One region of the Salinisphaera aquimarina genome, then DNA from elsewhere that is predicted to be linked to it. Evidence: riboswitches for the same ligand, from Rfam matches in the RefSeq annotation. Region 1 holds a riboswitch; the other holds the start of a gene.
The links. A riboswitch is a leader RNA that binds a small molecule or an ion and turns the genes downstream of it on or off. The one in region 1 is predicted to bind glycine.
Positions count from the first base shown of each region.

Region 2: it holds a riboswitch for glycine, as region 1 does, so the genes downstream of both, ACFOSU_RS10925 (D-amino acid dehydrogenase) here and gcvT (glycine cleavage system aminomethyltransferase GcvT) in region 1, are expected to answer to the same signal.

Region 1 is NZ_JBHRSS010000010.1:213,184-217,580, reverse strand. Features, by position in the region: gene gcvPA (aminomethyl-transferring glycine dehydrogenase subunit GcvPA) at 1-58, opposite strand, end outside; gene gcvH (glycine cleavage system protein GcvH) at 128-523, opposite strand; gene gcvT (glycine cleavage system aminomethyltransferase GcvT) at 586-1,698, opposite strand; glycine riboswitch at 1,755-1,835, opposite strand; glycine riboswitch at 1,858-1,947, opposite strand; gene ACFOSU_RS20355 (UbiH/UbiF/VisC/COQ6 family ubiquinone biosynthesis hydroxylase) at 2,006-3,214, opposite strand; gene ubiH (2-octaprenyl-6-methoxyphenyl hydroxylase) at 3,211-4,397, opposite strand, start outside.
Region 2 is NZ_JBHRSS010000004.1:125,640-130,036, reverse strand. Features, by position in the region: gene ACFOSU_RS10930 (GGDEF domain-containing protein) at 11-1,141, opposite strand; glycine riboswitch at 1,565-1,661, shown strand; gene ACFOSU_RS10925 (D-amino acid dehydrogenase) at 1,827-3,050, shown strand; gene ACFOSU_RS10920 (SDR family NAD(P)-dependent oxidoreductase) at 3,245-4,066, opposite strand; gene ACFOSU_RS10915 (TRAP transporter small permease subunit) at 4,346-4,397, shown strand, end outside.

The sequences.
Region 1 (4,397 bases):
CGCCCACCGCAGTGAGCATGGTCTGGATATCATCATCGGTATGCGGAATGAACGGCATGATGTCTCGTGAATTCGCGGAACGCGCAGCGCCAGCGGCTGCGTCCATAGGGCCAGTGCGGGCGGTGGATCAGTCTTCCTCGTCCTCGACCACGGCCTGATAGGCGTCGGAATCGAGCAGATCATCGAGCGCGTCTTCGTCCTCGACGCTGAGCTTGAACAGCCAGCCTTCGCCGAACGGATCCTCGTTGACCAGTTCCGGCGAATCCGCCAGTTGCTCGTTGATCTCCGCGATCTCGCCGGCCACCGGCGCATAGATATCCGACGCGGCCTTGACCGACTCGACCACGGCGACGCCGTCGCCGGCACTGACCTTGGTTCCGGTTTCGGGCAGTTCCACGAATACCAGGTCGCCGAGCGCCGACTGCGCGTAGTCGGTGATGCCGACCGTGACCGTGCCGTCGCCGTCATTGCCGATCCATTCGTGGGTCTTGGTATAGAACAGTTCCTTGGGGATATCGCTCATGGTTATTCCTTGTAATGGCTCGTGTCCGACACAGGTCAGGCCAAGGTTAGTGGTAAAGGATGTCAGTCGTCGATACGGCTCTTGCCGTTACGCACAAAGGGATAGGCGACGATACGCGCGGGCAGCCACTTGTCGCGGATCTGTACCTGAACGCTGTCCTGCCAGTCGACGGGCACACGGGCCAGGCCGATCGAGCGCGACAGGGTGGGCGCGTAGCTGCCGCTGGTGACCTCGCCTTCGGCAGCCTTGGCGTCGTCGTTCTCGCTGTCGGCCTCGCGCACGGCAGAATGCGAGCGCATCACGCCACGACCTTCGAGCACCAGCCCCACGAGCTTCATGGGCACGCCCTCGGCCTTGGCGTGTTCGAGTGCGTCGCGGCCGATGAATTCGCGCCCCTCGGGGTCGAACGCCACGGTCCAGCCCAGCCCGGATTCGAGCGGGGTGCGGTCCTCGTCCATGTCCTGGCCGTAGAGATTGAGCCCGGCCTCCAGGCGCAGCGTGTCGCGCGCACCCAGACCCACCGGCGCCACGCCGGCCTGGCGCAGGCGTTTCCACATGCCGGGCGCGTCGGCAACGGGCAGCACGATTTCGTAGCCGTCTTCGCCGGTATAGCCGGTGCGACCGACCGAGATATCGCCTTCGACCACGGCATTGAACGGTTTGAGCTTCGCGGCGCGCGCGGCGAGATCGTCGTCGAGCACCTCGCCGGCGAGCTCACGGGCGCGCGGGCCCTGCACGGCGATGATCGCCAGATCCTCGCGATGATCGATCTCGACCTGGCGCTCGCGCGCCTGGCTCTGCAGCCAGGCCAGGTCCTTTTTCGTGGTCGCCGCATTGACGACGACGCGATAGAAGCCGCCGCCCAAGTGGTAGACGATCAGATCGTCGATCACGCCACCGCGGGTATTGAGCATGCAGGTGTAGATCGCGCGGCCGGCGTCGTCCGCCTTGGCAATATCGTTGGCCATGACATAGCGCAGAAACTCGCGCGCCTCGTCGCCGTGGATATCGACCACCGCCATATGCGAGACATCGAACATGCCGGCGTTATCGCGCACGGCCTTGTGCTCGGCAATCTGGGAACCGTAGTCGATGGGCATGTCCCAGCCGGCGAAATCGACCATCTTGGCCTCGAGAGCGACATGCGCGTCGTAAAGCGGAGTGCGTTTGGCCATGCGGGTTCTCTCGTTACCAGGAAATGACGGACACGAAACGACCAAGGCTTTTGCCCTGTCGCCCCTCTGTCCTGGCACCTGAGAGATTTGCCCCGTCGGTGAACCGCTCGCGGCGGCTGCTCTCCAGAGTCGATCTTGTCCGGCCGTTGTTATCAGCCGGACGGTCGCGCGGTCCGTGTTGCCTGAGCGTTTCCGGGCGGTGTGCGCCTTCGGCGGCGGGTCCAGCCCGCTCTCTCCCACGCGATTCGCGATCGAAACCCGACTATACCGATGCGCTCACGCCGCGCCAAGCCGGTAAAGACCCGGCTCAGCGCAGCAGACGCGGGCCGTCGGCCGCCAGACCCACCGCATGATGGATCATCAGCTGGCGGACGGGCGCCAGCCCGGCCGCGCTGGCGATCGCCTGTTCGCGCAGCTGTCGCAGCCACGGCAGGCGACTGCCATAGACCCGCTTGAGCGCGTCGGTGGCGCCCATCATCAACAGGTTTTCGGCCATGCGCGCACGCTGATAGCGCTTGAGATAAGTCAGATCACCGGCATCGCGACCCGCCTCGCGGCCGGCCTCGAGCGCGCCCACCAGTTCGGCCACGTCGAGCAGACCCAGGTTGACCCCCTGCCCGGCCATCGGATGCAGCACATGGGCGGCGTCACCGGCCAGCGCGATGCGGTGATCACAGTAGCGTTTTGCGTGCAGCAGTTTCAGCGGAAACGCCGCGCGCGTATCCATCTTCTCGATTTTGCCCAGCACCCCGCCGCTGGCCTCGGTCAGACGCGCACAGAAAGCATCGTGATCGAGTGCTTTCAACTCGTCGGCCAGCGCCTCGTCGGCGTGCCAGGCCAGCGAGCAGCGCCCGTCCGACAACGGCAGGAAAGCGACCGGCCCGGTTTCGGTGAAGCGTTGCCAGGCGATATGGCGATGATGCTTCTCGGGGGTCACCGCGCCGACCGTGCAGCGCTGGCCATAGGCCCAGCCGGTCGTCTCGATGCCGGCAAAACCGCGCACCGGCGAATTGGCGCCTTCCGCGCCGACCACCAGCGCAGCGGTGATCACGCTATCGTCATCCAGGCGCAGGCAGGCGCGATCGGGCTCGATCTCCAGATCCGCGAGCATGGCCGGACAGAACACATCGACGCTGCCCAGCGTCTGCCAAGCGGTGTCCACCACCAGTTCGTTCTCGACGATATGACCGAGTTCGGGCAGGCCGATGGCCGTGTGTTCGAGAAACAGTTCGGCATGGCCACCCGCATCCCAGACCTTCATCCCGGTGAAGGCACAGGCGCGGGTGCGCTCGACCGTCTCCCACAGCCCCAGATTGGCGAGCACGCGTCGCGGGCCCGGCGCGATCGCCGACAGGCGCAGATCGTAATCGGCCTGGGCATCGAAGCGGCCGGGCTGTTTCGCCTCGATCAGGGCCACCGCAAATCCGGTCTGTTCGAGCGCGACCGCGAGCACCGCGCCCACCATGCCACCGCCGACCACGGCAACGTCGTAGCGGGGTGCGCCGGCGCGGCTCATGACGACACACCGGAGTCGATACCGGGCGCCACGGCCATGCCCATGCTGCGACGGGCCATGTCGTGACGGATCGCGGGCAGCAGCGACAACCCGACCAGCCCGGCCGCGCGGGCGCCGCCCAGGCCCGGCAGGCGGTTGGAAAAAACGCGCACGATCGCATCGGTGAAATTGGCGACCCGATGCTGATCGGGCGCGCGCGCCTCGGCCCAGGCCGCGAGCAGATCCGCATTGCCCGGGTCGAGATCCGGGTCCGCATCCAGGCGTTCGCGCAGCATGGCGGCCAGCACCAGCGCATCGCGAATAGCCAGGTTGAAGCCCTGGGCGGCCGCCGGGTGCAGCGAATGCCCGGCGTTGCCGATCAGCGCCGCGCGCGTGGAAACCGCGCGATCGCAGAGCACGCGGGCCAGCGGGTAGCTGCCGCGCGGGCCGTCGAGGGTGAGCTGGCCCAGACGCTGCCCGAAAGCCTCCTGCAGCGCGGCGGTGAAGGCGTCGTCGTCGATCGCGCACATGCGTTCGGCGGCTTCCGTTGGCAGCGTCCATACCACCGCACAGCTGTCGCGGCTACGCGGCAACACGGCGACCGGGCCGTCCGGGGTGAAGCGCTCAAAGGCACAGCCGTCGTGCGGGCGCTCGGGGCGCACGATGGTGATCAGCGCGCGCTGGTGGTAATCGTCCACGCGCGCGCCGATCCCCAGCGCTTCGCGCACCGAGGATTTCGCCCCGTCGGCACCGATGAGCAGGCGCGCGCTCAGAGTCTGCGGCGCCTCGGTTTCGGCGTGGGTGAGCGTGATCTCGACCTGCTCGCCGCCCTCGGGATAACGCAACGCCTGGAAACGCGCCGGCGCGATCACGTCGACTTTCTCCAGCTCGGCGAGGCGCGCGCGCAGCGCCGCGATCATGGCCAGATTGGGCAATACATAGCCCAGCGCCGGCAGATCGTATTCGTCGGCAGCCACGCGCACCGTGCCGAAGCTCGCTTTCTGGGATACATGCAGGCGCTTGATAGGCGCGGCATCGCGGGCCATGGCCGACCACAGATCCAGGCGCTCGAACAGTGCCCGCGTGCCCCAGGCGATGGCCGTGGTGCGCGCGGCCATATTGGCATCGGCGGGCGCGTCGAACGGCACCGCCTCGATGAGCGCGATCGACAGTCCGCTGTCGGCAAGCGCACAGGCCAGACTGG
Region 2 (4,397 bases), on a different contig from region 1:
CGGCGCGGCTTCATGTCTGCGTGCTCGCCGGGCGGGCGAGTTCGACCCGGTCCTTGCCGTTACGCTTGCCGATACGCAACGCTTCGTCCGCACGGGCGATGCATAATTCGACGTCCTCGTCTGCCTGGCGCTCGGCCACGCCAAAGGTCATGGTGATCGCGTGATCGGTTTCGTGTGCGCGAATACGAGCGCCTAGCACAGCCCACCGCGCACGTTCCGCGACCCGCGCCGCCATGACCATATCGGCGCCGGGCAGCATGAGCAGAAACTCCTCGCCGCCCCAACGGGTTACGAGATCGATATCCCGACTGCTCGCACGCAGCACGTCGCACACATCCAGCAACAGCCGGTCGCCCACCTCGTGCCCATAGGTATCGTTGACGCGCTTGAAGTTGTCGATATCCGCGAGAACCAGCGAGTAAAGAGGGTTTTTTCGCGATTCCGCTGTTTGTATTCCGGTCCGGCGAAAGAATTCCCGGCGGTTGGTGAGGCCGGTCAAAGGATCGGTCGCGGCCAGTTCGCGCAAGCGGACCACAACTGCGGTGACATTGGCGCGGTACATATACGAAAGCACACCAATCGTGGCGATCACGATACACATGTTGATATAACGAAACGCCGACAGCACCGGGGTCGATAAGGGGTTCAGCGCGGCCGCATGCTCGAACACGACGTTGAACTGCACGTAGCCAAGCGCCAGCGCGATGACCGACAACAAGCAATGCCGCATCGACAGATTGCTGAGGAACAGCAGTGGCGGCAGGATCAGAAGATAGTAGTGAAACCCGCTGGACCAGCCCAGGAGCAGGGTGGCAACGAGCGAGTGCGTAATCACTTCGCCGCAGGCGATCAGCAGCGTCGCATGATCGAACGCACGATGCATAAGCCCAATACAGAGTCCGTAGAGCAGCACGCTGATGCCATTGGCGTAGACGAGCACCGTGACATCCAGTACGACGAACAGCGCGAACAGGCCGGCGTGTATGCCCAGCGACATATACACCAGGCGCAGAAATACGGCCCGGAAACCGGCCGTGGTCGAGAACAGCAGCGTGCTCTCATGACGCGCGCCGGTTGCAGCCGACCGTCCGGCTACTGCGGTCGACCCGAAGTCACGCCACACGGTCGTCTTGTCGCGCATGGGTCGAGGAGGCAGCGGCGGATCCGTCCATGGTGTCATCAAAGTTATGAAATGAGCTGGCCAAAGAGCTGGACGGCTCGACGGGATTGATCGCAGCCATTAACCCATTAGTCTGTTCAGAGCTTGGAATATCGCGAATCCATGATTCCGCCGATATATTCCTCGATATCGACGATGGAAAGAAGCACGCGCGGAACTTTCCCGTTTCCATGAGTCCCATAGCCGGCTTATCTCACGCTAGGTATTCAATAAACCAGAAATCATCGAACGGCGCCAGTGACCAAAGCTATCGGCCGACCGCGCGTATATCCTTAGTGGCACAAGGTCTATTCGCGCCCCGCTGGCACGTGTCGTGCTTTTGTTCCGTAGAACCGATCGATTATCATGACCGCATCGCTGGAGCCCACGCTGCAGCGTTGTTGTCACGCGATATCGGGAGAGTTCGTCGAGTCCTGTATTCGCCGGCGCCGAAGGAGCAACCGCCCCGGAAACTCTCAGGCCACCGGACCGATATCGCGTCAGATCATCCGAAGAGCAGCCGGCATCGCAAGATGTGGGTCGCACCGAAGGAGCAAACGAGCGTGCCGTTGACGGCGTGTCGTGAATCTCTCAGGTCCAGAAACGGAAGGGGCGTGCCCGCGTGCATCGCGGGGTCATCAACCTTTACGTCAGACACGAGAGACATATGAAACATATTGCAGTGATCGGTGGCGGCATTTCCGGTGTCACCACGGCTTATGCGCTCACCCGGCGCGGATTCGACGTCACCCTGTTCGATCGCAACCGTTATGCCGCCATGGAAACATCGTTCGCCAACGGCGGCCAGCTATCGGCATCGAACGCCGAAGTCTGGAACAACTGGGGCATGGTCGCCAAGGGGCTCAAATGGATGTTCCGTCGCGATGCCCCATTATTGGTCAATCCCAAGCCTTCCTGGCACAAGTTGTCGTGGTTCTTCGAGTTCATGCGCGCTATTCCCCGCTATGAGCAAAACACCACAGACACCGCGCGGCTCGCAATAGAAGCACGACAATATCTGTTTTCCTGGGCCGAAGAAGAGAATATCGACTTCGATCTCAAGCAGAAGGGCATCCTGCATATCTATCGGGACAAGGCGTCGTTTCAGCACGCAGAGAAAGTCACCGCCATGCTCGCCGCGGGCGGCCTCGAGCGTCGCGCCGTGACCGTCGGCGAAATGCGCCAGATCGAGCCGACGCTGGCTGGTGATTACTACGGCGGTTTCTTCACCGAAAGCGATTCCACCGGCGATATTCATAAATACAGCAACGGCCTGGCACGCGCGGCCGAAAAACGCGGTGCCAAACTGCGCTACGAGCACGATGTACAGAAACTGACGGTGGACGAGAACGGCGTGACCGTCACCTCGAGCGCGCCGGAAGGCGACACCGAGCACCGTTTCGATGCCATGGTGATGTGCGCCGGTACGGCCAGTCGCACCATGGCTGCCCAGGTGGGCGATCGTGTCAACGTCTATCCGGTGAAAGGCTATTCGATCACGGTCAATCTCGACGATGAGGCGTCGCAGGCCGCCGCGCCCCAGGTAAGCCTGCTCGACGACGCCACCAAGCTGGTCAGCAGCCGCCTCGGTCAGCGCCTGCGCGTGGCCGGATCTGCCGAGTTCAACGGCTTCAACCGCGATATCCGGGCCGATCGCATCGAACCCCTGACCGAATGGGTGCAGCAGCTGTTTCCGGGCGTGAGCACGCGCAGCGTGGTGCCCTGGGCCGGGCTGCGTCCGATGTTGCCCGACATGATGCCCCGGGTCGGGCCGGGCAATTCACCGCGGGTGTTCTACAACACCGGTCATGGCCATCTCGGCTGGACGCTGTCCGCAGGCACGGCGGACGCGATCGCCACGATCATCCAGGATCGTGTGGGCACAGCCTGATCGGCGGACGAGCAACGCGGCCGCCGCTTCACCTGAGAACAATGAGGCGGCGCCGGCGACCAAGAAACATGCGCAGCGCCGTCGACATCGCAGGCAACTGGCGTTCCGCCGATACCGGCGCCGGCATTGAAACGTCGATATGCCAGCTCGTCTGCGGCTTTCGTTCCAGGCACGCGGAGCGCGAAGCGTACTGCCTACATGCGTGCTTCACTGTCTTTCCAGAGCCACGCGGCGAGCTGCCTGTCCCGGCTGGCGGACGATGTCTTCGTGATCCGGCGCTTGTAGAAATACTCACCGCTGTGCTCGCGCGCTTCATCGGCGTTTGCCAGCCATACGCCGGTGTCGGCGCCTTGTTCGGAGTCGACCAGGAACAGGCCGAACAGACGCTGCAAGGGGCCGGGCAGTTCCTGCCAGATGCCGGTGGCGACGGAGCCGGGATGAAAAGCGTTCACCGTTACTGACGTATCGGCAAGCCGCCGCGCCAGTTCCCGGGTGAACAACAGATTGGCGAGCTTTGCCTGGGCGTAGCCTTCGAGTGATATATGGCGCAGGGACGGATCCTCGAAACTGGCCTGGCGGATACGGCCAATCCGGTGCGCATAGGAACTGGTGACGACAATGCGGCCGGCGTCGGCGGCGCACACGGCATCCAGCAGACGTTGCGTAAGACGAAAATGCCCGAAATGCATGACCCCGATCATGGCTTCGAGACCGTTGTCGAGCCGCCGCGCGCCGTGGGTGTAGAGCCCGGCGTTGAGAATCAGCACGTCGATCACCGGCATGCGCTGCAACAGATCGTCGGCAAATCGATCGATCGCTTCGAAATTCGACAGATCCAGCGCCATCGCTTCGACCTGCGCGGCCGAGTCGGCGCGCCGGATCTCGTCGGCGGCCCGTTCCGAGTTGGCCAGATTGCTGGAAGCGATGACCACGCGATCACCGTTGGCTGCGAGGGCGCGGGCCATTTCCTTGCCGATACCGCTGTTGCCACCGGTGATGAGTATATTTCGCGTCACGTCTGCCTCGTCTGGTTCTGGATGATCGCCGGTTGCCCCGGGCGGTGCGATTGATACTACCCGATGCTTGCGACTTGTCGTGGTGAAAGCCCGACGATAGAGCCCGCCTAGTTGTGGCGCGTGGTCGACCCGAGCACGATCGCAGTGGCTCACTCCGGGCGACCGGTGCAGGGCGGTTTCCTAGGTCGCGGTTTTGTTCGCAGCCATCCTGTCCGATAAGCTTGCGCGCCTGCGTGATATCGCGCGTACCCATCCAGCCACAGCGTTCGAGGGCAGATCGTGACAATTCTTCTGGGACTGGCCCGCGCCATCGATGCGTTCTCGACCGCGT